DNA from 3 places in the Phyllobacterium sp. 22552 genome. Region 1 is predicted to be linked to each of the others. Evidence: predicted binding sites of a transcription regulator. Region 1 holds the regulator's gene; each other region holds the start of a gene.
What was found. The regulator PhoB, encoded in region 1, activates phosphate uptake and scavenging genes when phosphate is short. The targets are predictions, from matches to a motif close to TGTCATNNANCTGTCAT.
Positions count from the first base shown of each region.

Region 2: a site for PhoB is predicted at 4,816-4,832, ahead of ugpB (sn-glycerol-3-phosphate ABC transporter substrate-binding protein UgpB). Genes of this name have one in related genera too.
Region 3: a site for PhoB is predicted at 4,956-4,972, ahead of ACTJI9_RS05225 (RNA degradosome polyphosphate kinase). Genes of this name have one in related genera too.

Region 1 covers NZ_JBQENG010000009.1:122,071-129,312, reverse strand. The annotation lists gene pstC (phosphate ABC transporter permease subunit PstC) at 1-545, shown strand, start outside; gene pstA (phosphate ABC transporter permease PstA) at 538-2,277, shown strand; gene pstB (phosphate ABC transporter ATP-binding protein PstB) at 2,292-3,107, shown strand; gene phoU (phosphate signaling complex protein PhoU) at 3,131-3,859, shown strand; gene phoB (phosphate regulon transcriptional regulator PhoB) at 3,876-4,562, shown strand; gene ACTJI9_RS20175 (ABC transporter ATP-binding protein/permease) at 4,725-6,578, opposite strand; gene ACTJI9_RS20170 (chloride channel protein) at 6,745-7,242, opposite strand, start outside.
Region 2 covers NZ_JBQENG010000001.1:368,217-375,458, reverse strand. The annotation lists gene ACTJI9_RS01910 (N-acetylmuramic acid 6-phosphate etherase) at 1-56, opposite strand, end outside; gene ACTJI9_RS01905 (BadF/BadG/BcrA/BcrD ATPase family protein) at 255-1,142, shown strand; gene ACTJI9_RS01900 (GntR family transcriptional regulator) at 1,135-1,923, shown strand; gene ACTJI9_RS01895 (SIS domain-containing protein) at 1,938-2,948, shown strand; gene nagA (N-acetylglucosamine-6-phosphate deacetylase) at 2,945-4,105, shown strand; gene pncA (bifunctional nicotinamidase/pyrazinamidase) at 4,157-4,756, shown strand; gene ugpB (sn-glycerol-3-phosphate ABC transporter substrate-binding protein UgpB) at 4,903-6,213, shown strand; gene ugpA (sn-glycerol-3-phosphate ABC transporter permease UgpA) at 6,280-7,170, shown strand; gene ugpE (sn-glycerol-3-phosphate ABC transporter permease UgpE) at 7,185-7,242, shown strand, end outside.
Region 3 covers NZ_JBQENG010000002.1:226,045-233,286, forward strand. The annotation lists gene ACTJI9_RS05215 (MFS transporter) at 1-1,100, shown strand, start outside; gene ppx (exopolyphosphatase) at 1,107-2,618, opposite strand; gene ACTJI9_RS05225 (RNA degradosome polyphosphate kinase) at 2,677-4,869, opposite strand; gene ACTJI9_RS05230 (zinc-finger domain-containing protein) at 5,051-5,296, shown strand; gene ACTJI9_RS05235 (FAD-dependent monooxygenase) at 5,293-6,555, shown strand; gene ACTJI9_RS05240 (amino acid ABC transporter ATP-binding protein) at 6,689-7,242, opposite strand, start outside.

The DNA.
Region 1 (7,242 bases):
CTACTGTTGTGCTCGGCTTCTTCGCTGCCTTGACAGTCGCGCCATTCATCCGCGGATGGGGCGAAACCTTTGGTCTCTCGGTCTCGTCGGAATCGGCACTCGCTGCCGGGCTTGTCATGGGCATGATGATTATCCCCTTCGTGTCCTCGCTTTCGGATGATGTGATCAATGCCGTGCCTCAAAGCCTGCGCGATGGTTCCTATGCGATGGGCGCAACAAAGTCCGAAACCATCAAGAAGGTTATCCTTCCTGCGGCTTTGCCGGGCATCGTGTCGGCATTCATGCTGGCAATTTCCCGTGCAGTCGGCGAAACGATGATCGTGGTCATGGCAGCCGGACTTGCTGCCAACCTCACATTCAATCCGCTCGAAGCGGTTACGACCTTTACCGTGCAGATCAAGACCATTCTGGTTGGAGACCAGGAATTCGACAGTGCCAAAACGCTCTCGGCTTTCGCTCTCGGCTTCGTGCTTTTCTTCTTCACGCTTGTCCTCAACTTCATCGCGCTCCAGATCGTCAAGAGATATCGGGAACAATATGACTGACATCACCATATCCAACGGCATTCCCGTTACCGACTACCCACGCGATGCATTGGTCAAGAAGCGCTACCGCGCAGAGCGGCGCTTCAAGTTCTACGGGATCGCGGCAATTATTCTGACGGCACTGTTTCTGTCGGTTGTTCTGCTCGATGTTCTGTTCAAGGGCTTGCCCGCGTTTTCAGAATATCGGGTGGATCTGAAGGTTACCGCAGATCAGGCGGCACTGGACCCGCAAAATACCCGCGATCCTGTGACGCTTCTTGCTGGTAATTACGACAAGATCATTCGTGACGCATTGGCTGCTCAGTTTCCTGATGTTTCAACCCGTGCGGAACGTCGCGCGTTGAATGGCCTGCTCAGTTCAGGTGCATCCGACGATTTCCGCCGCATGATTTCGGGTAATCCTTCGCTGATCGGTCAGGAAGTGACCGTCCCTGTTCTGCTTTCAGATGATGCAGATCAGTTCCTGAAGGGTTATCAGACATCGGAAATCGTGCTGGAAGGCACGGGAACGCTTTCCCAGACCCTTAACGGCGAGACCTATTCGCTGCGTTCATCGGGTGATGATTTCGCCAAGGCTTTTCAGGAAATGCAGGGTTTTCTGTTTGAGCGTCTGGAAAAGTTGACGACAGAATCCGCACGCCTTGAAAAGCTGATCCCTGGCCTTGATGCAAATGCAGCAAGCTCGTTGCAAAGCCAGATCGATGCGATCAAAGCAGAGGCGCAGACGCTGAATGCCCGCATCACCGACGCTAATGTCGCTATTGAGTTGGATGAGAAGCTGCCAAGCCTGCTTGTCAACGTCAATGGCGGGACGATCAAGGCGAGCCAGATCAGCCCCTCGGGTATTGATGGCGTCAAGCTGATAACACCTGCAAGCGCCGAAGCTGCTGCTCCCGGCAGCTGGTCCATGCTGACGCTTGTCACGCCGGAATCAAACCGCCGCGTGCAGGATCAGGCTGCGATCTGGCTCACAAAGATGAAGTCCGAGGGCCTGGTGGAACGTGCTTTTGCGACCCGCTTCTTCACCTCGGGTGACTCGCGTGAGCCTGAACTTGCAGGTATTCGCGGTGCATTGACCGGAACGCTCTGGACGCTCGCCGTAACATTGCTGCTCTGCCTGCCACTAGGGGTCGGCGCTGCCATATATCTTGAAGAGTTTGCGCCGAAAAACCGCGTGACCGAGATCATTGAAATCAATATCAACAATCTTGCAGCCGTTCCATCAATTGTCTTCGGCTTGCTCGGACTGGCGATGTTCCTGAATTTCTTTGACCTTCCACGTTCCGCCCCTTTGGTTGGCGGGCTGGTGCTGGCACTGTTGGTAATGCCGACAATCATCATTGCATCGCGCGCTGCACTTCGCTCCGTACCTCCTTCAATCAAGGAAGCGGCGCTGGGCGTCGGTGCATCGCATCAGCAGGCCATTTTCCACCATGTGCTGCCTCTGGCCATGCCCGGCATCATGACCGGCACGATTATCGGCATGGCGCATGCTCTGGGCGAAACGGCTCCGCTGCTGATGATCGGCATGGTCGCGTTCATCGTCGATATTCCTGGTGGGATAACCGACGCTTCGACGGTGCTGCCGGTGCAGATTTATCTGTGGTCCGACCTTCCTGAAGTCGCCTTCCAGGCAAAGACTGCCGCAGCCATTCTGGTGTTGCTGGTGTTCCTATTCGTGATGAATGCTGCGGCGATCATGCTGCGCCGACGTTTTGAACGTCGCTGGTAATGAGGTACAAGGACATGAACATGTTATCCGAAGTTGATGTGGAAAAGAAATTGCATAACTCCTCGAACCAGCCTGCGATAAAGATGAAGGGCGAAAACGTCTCCGTATTTTATGGAGCCAAACAGGCGCTCTTTGAAGTCAGTCTCGATATCAGGGAAAAGGAAGTCACCGCGCTTATCGGACCATCGGGTTGCGGCAAGTCGACTTTCCTGCGTTGCCTGAACCGCATGAATGATACGATTTCGATCTGCAGGGTCACGGGCAATATCACGCTTGATGAGCGCGATATCTATGATCCCAAGATCGACGTGGTTCAGTTGCGCGCCCGTATCGGCATGGTGTTCCAGAAGCCAAATCCATTTCCGAAGTCGATCTTCGAAAATGTTGCCTATGGCCCGCGCATTCATGGTCTTGTCAAAAGCAAGAGTCATCTCGACGAAATCGTGGAAAAAAGCCTGCAGCGCGCAGGCCTGTTTGCGGAAGTGAAAGACCGTCTGCATGAATCTGGCACCGGTCTTTCCGGCGGACAGCAGCAGCGTCTTTGCATCGCGCGCGCCATTGCGGTCAGCCCGGAAGTGATTTTGATGGACGAGCCTTGCTCGGCGCTTGATCCTATCGCGACGGCAAAGGTTGAAGAACTGATCGACGAATTGCGCCAGAACTACACGATCGTCATCGTCACGCACTCAATGCAGCAGGCGGCACGCGTGTCGCAACGCACGGCAATGTTCCATCTTGGAAATATTGTTGAAGTCGGTGACACTGAAATGATGTTTACCAGCCCTACCGAAAAGCGCACGCAGGACTACATTACCGGACGTTTCGGTTGATCTCACGGGAAGAGGGTTAGACAATGACTGACACAGCACAACACACCGTCCGCTCTTATGACGATGAACTGAAGTTTCTGACGCACAAGATTGCAGAGATGGGCGGACATGCGGAGCGCATGGTCGAACAGGCTGTGTCGGCCATGGTCAATTCGGACAATGCGCTTGCCCAGCGCGTGATCTCTGACGACCTTATCCTCGACGCCGGTCAGCGCGAGATTGACGAAAAGGCGATCACCATCATCGGCAAGCGCCAGCCAATGGCGATCGACTTGCGTGAAGTAATCGGCACGATCCGCATTTCATCCGATCTTGAGCGTATCGGCGATCTTGGCAAGAACATTGCCAAGCGTGTCGTAGCCGTTAACGATACGCGCCAGACGCTCTCTGTCTATCGCGGCCTGCAGACCATCGCAGAACTGGCATTGACACAACTTAAGGATGTTCTCGACGCTTATGCGACACGCTCGGTGGCACAGGTCAATATCGTCCGTGAACGCGATGATGAGATTGATGCGCTTTACACGTCGCTGTTCCGCGAACTCCTGACCTATATGATGGAAGATCCGCGCAATATATCTGCTTGCACGCATCTTTTGTTCTGCGCCAAGAATATTGAGCGCATCGGTGACCATGCCACCAATATCGCCGAGACGGTCTATTACATTGTAACGGGAACACAGCTTCCGGCGGAACGCCCGAAGGAAGATCAGTCGCATACCGTTATTCTTGACGAGCCAGTAACGCCATAATTGCCGGAAGCAGACCATGCCTATAGCTCCCAGAATCACAGTCGTTGAAGACGAAGATGCCCTCAGTGTTCTCCTGCGTTATAATCTGGAGGCAGAAGGCTATATTGTCGAAACCATCAGCCGTGGTGACGAAGCCGAAATCGCCTTGCGCGAAAAGGTGCCGGATCTGCTGATCCTCGATTGGATGCTTCCAGGCCTTTCCGGTATTGAACTTTGCCGCCGCCTGCGTGCTCGGCGCGAGACAGAAATCCTGCCGATCATCATGTTGACCGCGCGCGGTGAAGAAAGCGAGCGTGTTCGCGGTCTTTCAACCGGTGCGGATGATTACATGGTCAAGCCGTTCTCGACACCGGAATTGCTGGCACGCATCAAGTCCATGCTACGCCGGGTCAATCCAAGTCTCTTGTCGCATGTGTTGAGCTTTGGAGATCTGAAACTTGACCGCGAACAGCACAGGGTTTTCCGCAAAGAGCGTGAACTCAAGCTCGGACCGACAGAATTCCGCCTGCTGGAATTCCTGATGCAGTCTCCAGGCCGGGTGTTCTCGCGCGGACAACTCCTGGATAATGTATGGGGCGCGGATATTTACGTCGATGACCGCACGGTTGACGTGCATGTTGGCCGTTTGCGCAAGGCAATCAATATTGGCAGATCGCTTGATCCGATCCGGACCGTGCGCGGTGCAGGCTATTCCTTCGGATAGGATTAAAGCGCGTTTTTCTTTATCGAATTTCTGTCTCGGCCGGGAAACAGAATTGGCGTTATATGAGCCAATTTGCGCTAGAGATGGCTTGCGCAAATGACCGGTAGTCTCATTTAAACAGAACTGCTTCTACCGGACAAAAAGCGCGGTGTCCGAAAAGGGCTATTCGGCGGCAATCAGCGGGAAGTTTGTTGCTGGTAGCGGATCTGGCTCGACCAATGTCTCCAGAAGTGGCCGTTGGATAGCTGTGCCGCCATTGATCTCCAAAATATGCGTATAGAAGTTTTCGCCGGAAACCGAGCGTGGCGCTTCGATCTCATGCATCACGCTGATAACGGTGGTTCCGGCACAATGATCCTTGATGGCCTGATGGAAGGCGATCTTGGAGTCCGGGTCCAGCGCGCCGGTTGCTTCATCAAGAAACAAAACCGCAGGCTTGTGCAGCAATATGCGCGCAAGCACCAGTTTCTGCTTCTGGCCACCCGACAGGAGCTGGTCCCAAGACGTGCCATCGCGGCATTCTTCACCAAGGTTTTCAATAAAGTCGCCCATGCCGGCGCGGTGCAGGGCGGCCGCAACGGAGGAATCGCCAAAACGGCTTTCATCCATTGGAAGGCATACGAGCTGTTTCAGCGACACGCCGGGAAGTTTGACCTCCTGCGCCGCATACATTGTTGCCGCATCTTTCGGGTAAAAGATTTCACCACGGCCATAGCCCCAAAGCCCGTTCATTGCTTTGAGCAAACAGGTTTTTCCACTACCGGAATCGCCCTTGATGTAAGCCCATTGGCCCTTGCGCAACCGCATATTTCCAAGTGTGAGAAAAGCTTTGGCCTCGCTGTCGCGATGCATCAATTCAAGTCCCCGCACCGAGACGCCAAAGGCTTCATGCTGTGTTGCAAATTTGAACTCACTGACACCGGTGGACCGATAATATTCCGAGGGCTGGCTGACACGCTCGACCGCTTGGGCCAATTCGGTAACGCGCCGTGCATTTGCCTTCAAATTGGCAATTGCGGGCATGACATGGATAAACCAGGAGCATTCATTGATCATCGAACCAACAAGCTCGGAACCGGTAATATAGTTCTTGAAGCTGATCGTATTACCCATATAGGGCAGAAGACCGGGTATATAGGCGACAATACGGGCGGAAAAGAAATTGTAGATCGAGGTGAACGACATATAGCAGGCATCGAACACATTGAAACGCCCCCAATTATTGTCGACGCTTCTGTAAAGCTTGTCATTTAACGACTTTTGAACAGTCTCGCCATTGGCAGCGGCAACCTGAAAGCTGCGGCGCAACAATGTGGTCAGCTCACTTCTGTAACTGCCTTCGGATTGCTGCATGGCGAGGGTGAGTTTTTCAAGAGCGCGGCCAATACGCATGGCAATCCATGTGCTGACGGGCACGTAGAGCGCAATGGCCGTAAAGGCCAGCGTGGCACTGCCATAATCTCCAAGAAAATCAAGGCCGGGTATTGGCGTTGAAAGTTCAATGAGTTTCTGGCCCACGAAAAGAATGGACATTGTGACGCCCAGCACGCCCATGGCCAGCCCAATGGCGCCGCCGGTCATTCCCTTGATGGATTCCTGAATGCGCTGGTCGATATTGTCGGGAGTCTGCTCCGCCGAACTTCCCTGCTGCAAATGATAATGTGTGTGCTGTTCATCAAGCAGCGCCTCACCGAAGTGGCCATTGAGCCAGCCGCGCCATTTACGATGCAAGGTTGTCGAAAGGAGGTGACGGACACCGATGAAGCCAATTTCCTTGACTGCAACAATTGCAACGAGAATACCGGCATTTGCGAGGATCACATTGAGCGGATTAACGACAAAAGGGTCGTGTATGTCGACCAGCGAGTTGATCAACTCGCCCGACGCCATCGCCATCCAGACGCTGGCCTTGCTGGCTGCGGCGGTCAAAAGCGCAATGGCGATTGTCAGCGTCCAGGCTTCAACCCAGCGCTCGGAGGTCCAGTACGCCCTAAGCAGTCCCCAGAAGCTGCACATTGATGCCAATGCGGAGTTTCCGTTGACGGGAGATGATTTCCCAACTGACTTGGTGCCTGATTGCAAGAGATTGCCCCGGTTTGATTCCAATTACAGTAACACAATGTTACGCATTGCAACAAACCGTGGTTAAAATGGGGTTAAAATTTGCGAATATGATGAGTGATCAGATTTCGCCGGACACGTGTCGGCGCTGCCGGTCAAGCTCTTCACTGTATCGCCGCAGCGTGTGGCTTTCGCTCAAAAGTCCGACGACCTTCAGTTCCACAATGTCGTTAACGACGGCCAAAGCTTCGGCTTCGGCATTGTCGAACAGGCGTACGGCCTGTCGCGCATTCATTTGCGGTTGTAGATACTCACCCTGATATTTGATCAATGGGCCAATAGGTTGCGCTTCATCGGTTGTCTCCGTGATGCCTGAATGCGCTTCCGCAACGATTATGATGCCGACATACTTATTCTCATCGCTGACAATGATGACACGTTGCGTTGAGCCGAGCGGAAACTCCTGACGGAATTCGCTGATCCTCATCTTGTCGGAAGCCGTGCGCACATCTGTACGCATCAGCTTGGCCACTGTCAGATTGCGAATCCAACCCACATCGTGGGCGCTACGGATGCTTTCACCCCGCAAGTGAAAGCGCCATGTGGCAAAGGAGTAGCC
Region 2 (7,242 bases), on a different contig from region 1:
TTCTCGTCAAGACCGGTCGCTCTATCATTGCGTTGCTCGGTGCGGCTAGGTTCCACTCTGCTCTCCTCGTTTTTATAATTAATGCCAAAAAAATACCACTTGTCCAGTAAATCTTAAAAAAATCCTGCAGTCATTTGCATCGGTGTAATTTTATGCATATATAACAATGAATTATAGAAAAATTTGAAAATACGTAAATTAACGCTTGGCTATTGGTACTTTATTGGTATTCTATTTATGGAGGGCTATTTGTCGTGACTTATCTCCTAGGAATCGATGGCGGTGGAACAGGTTGCAGAGCGGCATTGGCCGATCTGAACGGCCGCATCCTTGGTATAGGCAAGAGCGGCTCCGCCAATGTCATGACCGATATGGATATGGCGCGCGGCAATATAATGGACGCCACTGATGCTGCATTTGCCAGCGCAGGCATCGATAAATCACACGTAGGTTCTCTGTCCGCAGTGTTGGGGCTCGCCGGCGCGAATGTTGGCGACAACGCTGCAAACTTGAAAGCCTCACTCCCGTTCAAGGATGCATTGGTTTTATCAGATGGCTTGATCGCGCTTCAGGGCGCAATAGGCAATAATGACGGTACAGTCGTCATTCTGGGAACGGGCTCGCTCTTTATTGCGCGCGAAGGAGATAAGGTCCAGTTCGCGGGCGGTTGGGGATTCAAGGTCGGCGATCTCGGCGGCGGCGCACGTTTAGGTCGACATCTGCTCGAGGAAACGCTTTTAGCATATGATCGTTTCCGCCCTGCATCCGAACTTACACAAGCCGTCATGCAGCGTTATGAAAACAACCCGCATAACATTGTACGATTTGCACATGCGGCAACTCCAAGCGACTTCGGAACGCTCGTGCCGATGATCTTCGACTATGCTGCCGTCGAAGATGCGGTTGCTCTTGCTATCCTACAAATCGCCATAGACCAGATTGAGCAGGGTCTCGACACTATCATGTCAGCACGACAGACACGCCTTTCCCTTCTGGGCGGCCTTGGTCCGCTCTATGAAAAGCGCCTGTCAGCGCGCTATCAAGAGAAGCTGCAAAAACCGCTGAACGACGCTCTTGCCGGAGCGGTGCAACTCGCAGTTTTGAATTTCGCTTCAAAATCGGCGGAGTATATTCATGTCTGACGGCCTGATTAATATTCTTCCGACCCTCAATGACGGATCGATTGCCGGTGGCCCTCTTTATGTAAAATTGCAGCGGCTAATTGAAAATGCCGTGCTTGATGGCTTACTGAAACCCGGAGACGCATTGCCGCCGGAACGCGAGCTTGCCGCAATTGCCGATATTTCTCGCGTAACTGTTCGCAAAGCCGTTCAGGGTTTGGTGAGTGATGGTTTACTCATACAGCGTCACGGCTCCGGCACATTCGTCGCGCCTCGCTCTGCTCGGGTGGAGCAATCGCTGACACATCTGACATCATTTACGGAAGATATGGCGCGGCGCGGCATGGTTGTTCGCTCGACATGGCTTGATCGTGGCATCTATGTCCCCTCGCCTGAGGAAATGGTGACGCTGGGTCTGACTTCTGGCGAAAGAGTATCCCGGATCAGCCGCCTGCGTGTTGCCAACGATACGCCTATGGCAATCGAGAGAGCCGCTTTGTCCGTGCATGTTTTGCCCAATCCGGAACTGGTTACTCTGTCGCTTTATGCAGTGCTGGCCGCCAGCGGCAATCGTCCCGTTCGCGCGATACAGCGTATCTCGGCGGCAATACTTAAAGAGAACGATGCAAAATTGCTTGAGGTTCCTGTCGGTTCGGCCAGTTTGAATATTGAGCGAATCTCCTATCTTGATTCGGGAAAAGTGATTGAGTTCACCCGGTCCATTTATCGCGCAGACGCCTATGAGTTTGTTGCTGAGCTGAAACTCGGCGACAGTTCGGAAATATCAGGAGCAGTACTTTGAACAAGGCAACATTGATGCGGGAAGAGATATTGTCGATTCCCGACGTGACAACTCGTTTTCTGGATAGCTCCCGCGCCACGCTTGCCGCAGCTGGTGCAAAGCTGCGCGAAAAAAATCCACCATTTCTGGCATCCATAGCACGGGGGTCGTCAGACCATGTCACGGCATTCCTGAAATATTCCAGCGAGTTAACGGCAGGTATTCCAGTTGCATCACTTGGGCCATCGGTCGCTTCCATTTACGGCATAACCTTGAAACTGGGTAGCGCGGCCACTTTGTCCATCTCGCAATCCGGCAAGAGCCCCGATATTGTCAGCATGACAAAGGCAGCGCGCGAAAGCGGCGCACTTACCATCGCAATTACAAATGTAATTAATTCCGATCTTGCCAATGCAAGCGATCTGCCAATCGACATACTTGCCGGTCCAGAGCGTAGTGTTGCGGCGACAAAATCCTTCGTGAGTTCCGCAGTTGCAGGCCTTGCTTTGATCGGGCATTGGACCAACGATCAAAAGCTGCTTGCTGCCATCGATGACCTTCCTTCGGCAATGGCGAAGGCCGTGATGTGCGACTGGTCGCCATTCGCAGCGGCGTTGGAAAACGAAAACTCGCTTTTTATTCTTGGGCGCGGACCTTCTCTGGCCATTTCCAATGAGATTGCCTTGAAATTCAAGGAAACCAGCGGTGTTCACGCGGAATCATACAGCGCCGCAGAAGTGATGCATGGGCCAAAGGCAATTGTCGGCAAAGGCTTTCCAGTTTTGGTGCTTGCCGCAAGGGACGCCGCAGAAGCATCGCTCGTCGATGCCGCCGATCGTCTTGCCGATCAGGGTGCTGCTGTCTTCCTGACATCAAACAAGCCGTCAAAGGCAACGGCCCTGCCCTTTGTCGCTACGTCGCATCCACTCACCGATCCGCTGGCGCTGCTCGTTTCATTCTACGCATTTGTAGAAGGGTTTGCCCGTAGCCGTGGCTTTAATCCCGATGAACCGCCTCACTTGCGAAAAGTGACGGAGACCATATGAGTACCGTCTACGCCATTACCGGTGCCGTCATTTTCGATGGAGAAAACTGGCACGAAAACGCCGCACTGGTTGTGGAACACGGCACAGTTAAAAGCATCGAAGCCACAAGCGCTCTAACTGCGGATATTCGCCGGGTTGAGATGAACGGGGGAAAACTTGTACCCGGGTTCATCGACGTTCAGGTGAATGGCGGTGGCGGGGTATTGCTCAATGACGGGCCGAGTATCGACGCTATCCGGACCATCTGCGATGCACATTTTGCTTTTGGAACAACGGCTCTGCTGCCAACGCTGATTACAGATACGCCGGAAACGACGGCAGCGGCTATTGCGGCGAGTAAAGCAGCGGCACAGGAAAAAGTCGCTGGGTTTATTGGTCTCCACCTCGAAGGCCCTCATCTGTCTGTTAGCCACAAAGGCACGCACGATCCCAAGCTGATCCGGCCTATGGACGATGCAGATTTGATTGCAATTATCGAAGCTGTTCAGGAGATTCCGGTACTTCTCACCACCGTCGCCCCCGAAACGGTATCGCCGGAAAAAATCAAGGCAATGGTCGACGCAGGCGTCATTGTTAGCCTTGGTCACAGCGGGGCATCATATGAAACAGCCTTGGCTGCGCAAGCGGCTGGCGCATCAATGGTCACACACCTTTTTAATGCAATGAGCCAGCTTGGTCATCGCAGCCCTGGCGTTGTGGGTGCGACTTTGCAATCGGGAGAATTGTCAGCCGGACTGATTGCCGATGGTTTTCATGTCGACAAAGCGTCCATGTCGATTGCGCTGCGAGCCAAACAAGGCCCAGCAAAGATATTTCTGGTGACTGACGCAATGTCTACAATAGGCACGGACATCACGTCATTCACCCTTAACGGCAGAACCATAACGCGCGCCGGTGGCCGCCTGACGCTTGAAGACGGCACACTTGCTGGTGCCGATCTTGATATGATCTCGGCCGTTCGCTTCGTGCACCAGCAATTGGGGCTTACGCTTGATGAATCATTGCGCATGGCCTCGCTTTATCCTGCCCAGAGTATTCGCATTGATCACACTCATGGCCGCTTATTGCCGGGCTATGAGGCAAATATTGTCCATTTAACTGAGAATCTTGACGTTGATCACGTCTGGATTGGCGGTGACCTTCACTATGCGCGTTGACGTCCGGCTCTAATTGACCATAGACTCCACGCCATTCTACAGGAGTGCATCATGGCCAAGGACGCATTGATCGTCATCGATGTTCAGAACGATTTTTGCGAAGGCGGTGCCCTAGCCGTGTCTGGTGGCAACGAAATTGTTCCGATCATCAACAAGCTGATACTCCGCTTCGACAGAGTTATCCTGACGCAGGACTGGCACACACCAGCTCATTCGAGCTTCGCATCAAGCCATCCGGGAAAAGCGCCCTTTGAAACCATTGCCATGCCCTACGGCGAGCAGACTCTTTGGCCGGATCATTGCATACAGGGCACAAATGGCGCCGATTTTCATCCTGATCTGGAATGGACAAAAGCCGAGCTTGTCATTCGAAAAGGCTTTCGCCCGCACATTGACAGCTATTCGGCATTTTATGAGAACGACCATGTGACGCCAACTGGCCTTGCTGGTTATCTGCGAGAGCGTGGAATCACTCATGTGACGCTTGTGGGTCTCGCTACAGATTATTGTGTGGCTTACTCCGCCCTTGATGCCGCCGCCCAGGGATTTTCCGCAGAAGTCTTACTTGACGCTTGCCGGGCGATCGATCTTGGTGGTTCGCTCGCAGCAATGACCATCACAATGCGCAAAGCTGGTGTCACGCTGATTTAGAGCAAAAAAGTGAACAGCTGCGCATTTTTTCCACAGGCTGACCTGCATCATTTGCCCAAAGTCAAATAACTGTTGTTTCTCTGTCACATAATGAGGATACTTAGCCCAAGCGCGCTAAAGACGACGCCTCACTATGGGAGATTATAATGACTAATCACGGCACCAAACTCACCGTGGCCTTCGGCATTTTGTTGGCCTCATCATCTGCATCGTTTGCTGTTACCGAAATCAGCTGGTGGCATGCAATGCCTGGCGCCAACGGCGAAGTCGTGCAGGCTTTGACAAAAGAGTTCAACGAAAGCCAAAGCGAATACAAAGTTGTGCCTGTGTTCAAAGGTACCTATCCGGAAGCGCTCAATGCTGGCATTGCCGCCTTCCGTGCAAAACAAGCTCCAGATATCCTTCAGGTTTTTGATGCCGGTACAGGCGTTATGATGGGAGCGGAAGGCGCGATCAAACCAGTTGCCGACATCCTTTCGATGGGCGAAACCAAGTTTGACAAGAGCCTCTATCTGCCGGGCATCGTGGCTTATTATTCAAAGCCGGACGGCACTATGCTGTCATTCCCCTATAACAGCTCTTCGCCAATCCTCTATTACAACAAAGATATATTCAAAAAGGCTGGTTTGGATGAGAATACTCCTCCAAAAACTTGGCCAGAAGTTTGGGAAGCTGCGAAGAAAATCAAGACAAGCGGCGCCGCTAATTGTGGTTACACAACAGCTTGGATGACTTGGATTCATACAGAAAATTATGCTGCATGGAATGATATTTCCTGGGGCAGCAATGAAAATGGCATCGGCGGCGTCGATGTTGAGCTGAAGATCAACTCGCCTCTTTTCGTCAAGCATTTCCAGGAACTTGCTGATCTGGCGAAAGATGGCACGTTCCGTTATGGCGGACGCACATCTGAAGCCAAGCAGCTATTCACGTCTGGTGAATGCGGCATTTACAATGATTCCTCGGGCGGCCTTGGCGACATCATCAAGTCCGGCATGAATTATGGTACCGGTCAGCTCCCTTATGAACCGGAATCCAAAAACGCGCCACAAAACACCATACCGGGCGGCGCGAGCCTCTGGGTGTTTGCCGGCAAATCAGACGAACAGTACAAAGGTGTGGCTGCCTTCTTCAACTTCCTGTCTAAGACTGAAATCCAATCAAGGCTGCATCAGGTTTCGGGCTATTTGCCAGTTACGCTGGCTGCCTATGAAGACACGAAGAAATCCGGATTCTACGAAAAGAATCCTGCTCGTGAAATTCCGATCAAGCAGATGATGGGCAAGGCACCGACCGAAAACTCAAAGGGTGTTCGTCTCGTAAACCTGCCGCAGGTTCGCGATATTCTGAACGAAGAATACGAGAACATGCTCGCTGGCAAGCAGACCGCTCAACAGGCACTTGATAAGGCCGTTGAGCGTGGCAACGCAGCAATCAAGCAGGCCATTGGCCAGTAACTAAGCCGTCAAAGATACCCGCCCGTATAATCTCATACGGGCGGGCTTTGTTTAAAGCGAGGCATCATGGCATCGTCAACGCGTGTCACTTTTCCCAACAAGTTTCTGCCCTACCTTCTGCTGGCACCTCAGTTGGCAATCACGGCCGTCTTTTTTTACTGGCCTGCATCGCAAGCCATTCAGCAGTCCGTATTGCGGGAGGATCCATTTGGATTGTCGACGCAATTTGTCGGGCTAGCCAATTTCAAACGCGTTCTGAACGATCCCAATTATCTGAACTCCCTTCAGGTGACCGTGATATTCTCGATTGCCACGGCCTTGATTGCCATGGCCTTTGCACTGTTGCTTGCGGTGATGGCTGATAAAGTCATACGTGGCAAAGGCGTGTACCGGACACTGCTGATATGGCCCTATGCCGTAGCTCCTGCGATTGCCGGCATGCTTTGGCTGTTTCTATTCAACCCCTCAATGGGTACATTGGCATATCTCCTTCGCTCGACGGGATATAATTGGGATCCGCTGCTTAATAGTGATCAGGCGATGGTGCTTGTCGTTGCTGCCGCTTCTTGGAAACAGATTAGCTACAATTTCCTGTTTTTCGTTGCGGGCCTGCAGTCCATTCCTAAATCGCTGATCGAAGCTGCGGCCATTGATGGCGCCGGAGAAACAAAGCGTTTTTGGACCATTATATTCCCGCTTCTCGCGCCAACGACATTTTTCTTGCTGGTCGTTAATACGGTTTACGCCTTCTTCGATACGTTCGGCATCATTCATGCCGTTACAGGGGGCGGTCCGGGAAAAGCAACAGAAACTCTGGTCTACAAGGTCTACAATGACGGGTTCGTCAACCTGATCCTTGGCGACTCGGCGGCGCAATCTGTTATTCTGATGGTAATTGTCATTGCTATGACAGCGGTACAATTCCGCTATGTCGAGCGCAAAGTCCATTACGGCTGAGGGGAACCAGAGTCATGATTCAAAACAACCCCATAGGCCGCATCATCGCCCATATCATTTTGATTGTCGGCA
Region 3 (7,242 bases), on a different contig from region 1:
TTGTTGGCGGGCCGCCGCTATCCACACAGCACATCATATCGCTCTTCATTTTCGGCATGGCCGTCGGCGAGCTGCTACTAGGGCCCCTATCCGATGCCATGGGACGCAAGAAAGCGCTTGTGCTTGGCCTTGGCATTTATGCAGTTGGAACCATTATTGCGATGCTGGCCGGATCGCTGGAAGTAGTGATTCTTGGTCGGATTCTTCAGGGCGTCGGCGTATCCGGCCCCAAGATAGCTACACGCGCCATGATCCGTGACCAGTTTGAGGGCGACGCAATGGCTCGCGTAATGTCCTTGATGTTCACCCTCTTCATTATGGTGCCGATGCTGGCTCCAGCTATGGCGCAGGGAGTGATTTTTATGGCTGGATGGCGTGCCATTTTCGGCATTTACCTCGCTATGGCGATGATCCTGGGTCTTTGGCTGGTGATTCGGCAACCGGAAACACTGCCGGTCGACAAACGCATATCCTTCCGGCCGAAACTCTTGATACGGAATGGCAGGCGCATTTTGGCAAAACGCCGTGTGGCGCTGCTGATCGTCGCGACCGGGATGGTGTTCGGATCACAGCTGCTTTACCTCAGCACGGCAGCCGATTTGTTTTTCGACGCTTATGAGATCAAGGAAACATTTCCCTTTTATTTTGCGGTGCTGGCCGCAGGAATTGGACTTGCATCATTTCTCAATGCCAAGCTCGTACAGCGGTTTGGAACGGATGCCATGACGCGTGCAGCCTTTATGGGATTGGCAATAATCGGTCTTCTGATGTTGATTGCATCCGTGCTCTGGCGTGGGCACTTGCCTCTGGTGGTCCTGATGGTCTTCACCTTTTCAGCCTTCTTTACCATCGGCATATTGTTCGGAAACCTCAATGCCATGGCTATGCGCTCTCTGGGACAGGTTGCTGGCTTGGGCGCATCTTTGATCGCATCCGGATCGAGCCTTATTGCCACCCTGTTCGCCATCGCTATAGGGAGCTTCTATGATGGTATGACAATGTATCTGGCGGCAGGATTCTTTATCGCTGGTATCAGTTCGCTCGCTTTGGCGCATTTCGCTATGAAAAGCGACGCTTCGCCGGTAGAGGCGGCGCGTTGAACAAGATTACTTGCCGACTTCCATTTTAAGCGGCTTGCCGATGAGCTTTGCCAATTGTTGCAAGCGTCCTTCGGTGACATCGCCGATGAGATCAGCTTTCGATTTATCCACCACAAGGCTGATGCCATCAGAGGTGTTTTTCCACGAAAGATACGGCACGACGCCGGACATGGAAGCCGAAAATGGATAGGTAATCCGCATGATGGCGGCCAGAAGACGCGAGAACTCCAAAAGTCGCGGGCTGGCAATCGCCGCAAGCTCCGGGTCCGGTACGCTATTGGCAACCCCTTCATGACGGAAGAAATTGGCAAGCGCTATATAGGCGCGGCCAGGATGATCAATGCCGACAAAAGCGGCATTGGAGATCATGTTCAGCGCCTGACTGCCGCGATAATCGGGATGCGCCCGCCAGCTTATATCTGCAATCAGGCAGGCCGCGCGCCGGTAGCGCTTCTCATCATCAGTCTCTTTATAACCCAGCGCCGCGAAAGCATCGCCGCTCCAGTCGGCAAGTTCACGCGCATAGGCAGGCGAACGTGCACGCAGTGTCGCCAGTTCCTCGGCGGCAGAAATGAGCGGGTCATTCAACTGCTCGCTCTCGGGCAAGAGCGAATAGAGAAAGCCCTCACGCACGCCAAGTGCCGAAAAGACTACTTTCGACGGCTTCATGATCTTGATTGTTTCAAGCAATGCAATGGCGCCGTAGGACAAGAGCGCCCGGCGGTTTTTTGAGACATCCTCAATGCCGCGCATATTGTCCACATCACCGACAGCAACGCGCTTGAGGAAGCGCTGGGCTTCTTCGAACGGAATTTCATAATGATGCATGACGTGGAGCGGATAATGTTCCGCACTCATATGCAGCTTGGCAAGGTTTCGCCACGTTCCTCCAACCGCATAAAAGGCCCTGCCCTTGCCATTGGCAAGAAGCTTGGCTGTGCCCAGGGTTTTTTGAGCGATGCTCAGCGCTTCGGTCAAATCGCCTTCAGACATATCCTGCAGGCGCAGACCACCAAGGGGCAAGGTTATGCCATCACCGATCTTACGGCCTTTGACGTCGACAAGTTCCAGACTGCCGCCGCCAAGATCGCCCGCAATGCCGTCAGGATCATGAAAACCGGAAATGATGCCAAGCGCCGAATAATAGGCTTCTTCCCGGCCCGACAGAACCTTGATGGGTTCTTCAAGGATGGCTTCCGCTTCGCGGATAAATTGCGAGCCATTTTCCGCCTCACGTGCGGCGGCAGTGGCAAGCACATCCAGCGACACGGCACCAGCCTGCTCGGCAAGCGCGCGAAACCGGCGGAGCGCGCGCAAGGCGCTCTGCACGGCTTTGGCATTCAGCTTTTTGGTTTTGACCAGTCCCTTGCCAAGTCCACACAATATCTTTTCATTGAAAAGAACCGTGGGCGAGCGCGTAACACCTTCATAAACCACAAGACGCACGGAATTCGAGCCGATGTCGATGACAGCGGCCGGTCGGCGTCCCTGCACACGTCCCTGTGCTGCCGATATCATAAAGTCTGGGTTCCCAAACCGGTATATCGGCAGTCACCAGAGAAAGTCGCAATTAAATTCATTTTTCTTTCGCCGCTTTCCGCTTGCGATGGGCAATCAATCGAGGCGCAGAAGATTTCAGCGACTTGCCACGGCCTGAAAGGCTAGGATTGGTCATGAAATATTCCTGCGCATTAAAAGCATCCTCCCCATCGGCGGGAGCGATCCGCCGCGAGGTTCCATCTGCAAGTAGCTCATAACTCTGCTGGTTGTCGAGAAGGTTTGCCAGCATAATCTGTGAAAGAACCTGTTGATGCACAGTTGGATTGGTGATGGGCACCAAAGTTTCAACACGGCGGTCAAGATTACGGGTCATCATATCGGCTGACCCGAAATAGACCAGAGCGTTTTCCGATGGGAGCGGCTTGCCATTGCCAAAACAGAAAATGCGGCTGTGTTCAAGGAAGCGGCCCACGATGGACTTTGCGCGAATATTCTCCGAAAGCCCCGGCACCTGCGGACGCAGGCAGCAAATGCCACGCACGACGAGATCAATTTCCACACCGGCACTGCTGGCTTCATAAAGCGCATCGATAATCTTCGCATCGACCAGCGAATTCATTTTCATCCAGATTGCGGCAGGACGGCCAGCTTTCGCATGGGCGATTTCCTCGGCAATATGCTGAAGAATGCGAGGACGCAGCGTGATCGGGGAAACGGCAAGCTGCATTTCGCCGGAAGGCGGCGTATAGCCTGTGATGTAGTTGAAGATTTGCGCCACGTCGCGGCCAATTGAAGGCTCGCATGTGAAGAACGACAGATCCGTATAAATCTTTGCGGTGATGGGGTGATAATTACCGGTGCCCAGATGCACATAGCTGCGCAACTTGTTTTCTTCGCGGCGCACGACCAGCGACATTTTCGCATGGGTTTTCAACTCGATAAAGCCGAACACGACCTGTACGCCAGCGCGCTCCAGATCGCGGGCCCAGCGAATATTGGCCTCTTCATCGAAACGCGCCTTCAATTCGATCAAGGCAGTGACGGACTTACCGGCATCTGCGGCATCAATCAGCGCACGCACGATCGGGCTATCATTTGAAGTACGGTAAAGTGTCTGCTTGATTGCAACGACATCCGGATCGGCAGCGGCCTGACGCAGGAATTGCACCACGACATCGAAGGATTCGTAAGGGTGATGGACGATGATGTCTTTCTCGCGAATCGCTGCGAAGCAGTCGCCACCATGTTCCCGCACACGTTCAGGAAAACGCGGATTGTAAGGAACAAACTTCAGGTCCGGGCGTGCAATGCTGACAATTTCCGAAATCATATTGAGCGCAAGCAGACCGCCAAGCACGCTGATGCGATTATCCGGCACACCCAGCTCCGTAGCCACAAAGCTGCGCAGGGATTCAGGCATTTCATCATCAAATTCGATGCGGATCACCTGACCGCGGCGACGGCGCTTCAGGGCACTTTCGAACAGGCGAACCAGATCTTCCGCCTCTTCCTCGACTTCAATATCGCTGTCACGGATGATGCGGAACGTGCCGGCACCCTTGACCTCATAGCCAGGGAAAAGCCGCCCGGTGAAAAGGCTGATCGCATCTTCAAGAGATAAGAAGCGGTAGCGACCGCTATCATCCGGTATCTGGATAAAGCGCTTGAGCGCCTGCGGCAGGCGCAGGAGCGCCGTCATTGGGCGGTTATCCGTGCTGCGGTTCAGCAGCATGGCAATGGTGAAGCCGAGATTCGGGATAAATGGAAAAGGATGCGCCGGATCAATGGCCAAGGGTGTTAGCACAGGATAGATGGTTTCGAGAAAATGATCCTCCAGCCATTCCTGCTCAGCTTTGGTCAAACGATCAGGCCGAACAATTTCGATATTCTCCCTGATCAATTCCTCGCGCAAGGCACTCAGACGCAGCTGCTGGGCGGCTTGAAGTTTGCCGACTTCCTCGAGAACGAATTCCAGCTGTTCCTGCGGCGTGCGTCCATCATCACTGCGACTGGAGACGTTTTCGCGCACCTGCCCGGCCAGACCGGCAATGCGCACCATGAAGAACTCATCCAGATTGGCAGCCGAAATAGACAGAAAGCGCAGGCGCTCAAGCAAGGGCTGATGGGTATTTTGCGCTTCTTCAAGCACGCGGCGATTAAATTGCAGCCAGGAGAATTCGCGGTTGACGAAGCGATCAACGCTGGTGTGCAGATCCGGCAGAGAGACATTCTCAACAGGCTGCGGAATGGTGGGCGATTGGTCGTTCATCAATATTCTCCAGCTAAAAAAATTTCCCGCAAAATGCGGACTTAAGAGCGCACCATAGACAAGTCTTTTGACAGTTTGATAGCAATCGTCTTGAAATCGTAATCAGGATGATACAAACCGAAGCGAAAGAGAAGTCAAATGCCAAATATGCGTATTTGACGAGACGATTCAGGAGCGAAAAATGGCTGGCCACAGCATCCCTCATTTCCAGAACAGCGCAGGACATGCGACCATTGCCATCGGCGTGAAGGAATTCATGTGCGTGGGTGCCAACCCGCCTTTCGACCATCCGCATGTGTTTCTCGATCTGGGCGATGACAATGAAAAAGTTTGCCCCTATTGCTCCACGCTTTACCGCTATGACGCTTCGCTGCATGCCGATGAGACCGTCCCAGCGGGTTGCACCTATGTGGACAGGGCCGCTTGAACGCATCGCTCATCGATTTAAAGACCGAACGAAACAGGCGCGATCCCAATCCTGACCAGATTATTATCGCCGGCGCTGGCATTGCCGGATTGACGCTGGCGCTTGCCTTGAGCACCAAGGGTTTTCCAGTTCAGATATTTGAGAAAAGCGCGACCCTGGCCGAAGCCGGTGCCGGAGTGCAGCTTTCACCCAATGCCACGCGGATATTGCAGCGGCTCGGTGTTCTCGAGCAATTAACGCCATCCTCGGTTGAACCGCAGGCAATTTGTCTTGCAGATGGTTCGAGCGGCGAAATGTTGCTTTCGCTTGATGTTGGTCATGTGGCCCGCACGAGATGGGGCTCACCCTATATTGTCTGCCACCGGGCCGATCTGCAAAATGCCTTGCTGGAACAGGCGCGAAGCCAGCCCAATATAGCTATCCAGCTGCAATCAGCGGTGACACAGTACAAGCCTGGCGCAGATGGCATTATCGTTCGCGTTCAATATCACGATCGTATCGAGGAACATCGCGGGGCTTTGCTCGTAGGTGCCGACGGCGTCTGGTCGAATATGCGCACTGCCATGTCCGACATGGAGCGCGCGCGCTATACATCGACGATTGCCTGGCGTTCGACCATCGCCGCTGACCAGTTGCCAAAGAGCTTCACGTCCCTGCTGCCTCAGGGCATCAATGTTGTTGCCTGGGTTGGTTCAAACGCTCATCTGGTCGCCTACCCGATACGTTCCGGTGAAATGTTCAATTTCATTGCTGTTGCCCCGGATCGCCAAGGCGGACGGCGATGGGACGCTGGGGCTGTGCCGGAAACGCCAAGCCAAAATTTTATCCGGGAATTCAATCTTTGGCATCCCGGTATTCGCGACATCATGCTGGCGGGAAGACCTTGGACTTCATGGCCATTGTTTGAGCAGCGTAAATGCCGATACCGGATAAAGGATCGCCTGGTGCTGATCGGGGATGCTGCCCACGCGATGACGCCATATGCAGCGCAGGGAGCGGCCATGGCCATCGAGGATGCGTGGGCGCTGGCATCTGCCTTGGGGGAAAATATCGCAGCATGGCCATCGGCTTTAGACGCGTTTGACAAGACCCGCAGCAAACGTATCAAAGCAGTGGTGCGGCGCGGCGCGATGAACCAGCTCGCCTATCATGCCAAGGGGCCAATCGCCATGGCGCGCAATATGGTTATGCGCAAACGCCCTGCCGAAAAGTTTATCGAAGGGCTGGATTGGCTCTATGGATATGATGGCCAGATTTGAATGCAAAAACCCTCGCCGAAGCGAGGGTCATGAGCGCCCAAAAGGGCTTGCAGGCCAAATATAAGAAAAATGGATTGCAGTATCAAACAGGCGGCCATAAGGCCGCCGTTTGGTAACATTGCAGAAAACTATCTCAATGAAGAATCTGGCTGAGGAATAGCTTCGTGCGTTCGTGCTGCGGATTATCAAAGAACTCGGCAGGGGCGTTCTGTTCAACGATCTGGCCCTGATCCATGAAGATAACGCGATTTGCAACCTGGCGCGCAAAGCCCATTTCGTGGGTTACGCAAACCATGGTCATGCCTTCTTCAGCAAGCTGCACCATTGTGTCGAGCACTTCCTTGATCATTTCCGGATCAAGGGCCGACGTCGGCTCATCAAACAGCATGATGCGTGGATTCATGCAGAGCGAACGGGCAATGGCTACGCGTTGCTGCTGACCACCGGAAAGCTGACCCGGATATTTATTGGCCTGTTCGGGGATTTTGACGCGCTCAAGAAAGTGCATCGCAATTTCGTCCGCCTTCTTCTTCGGCATCTTGCGTACCCAGATTGGGGCCAGCGTGCAGTTTTCCAGGATAGTCAAATGTGGGAATAGATTGAAATGCTGGAACACCATGCCGACTTCGCGCCGAACTTCGTCGATCTTTTTCAGATCGTTGGTAAGTTCGATACCGTCAACGAGAA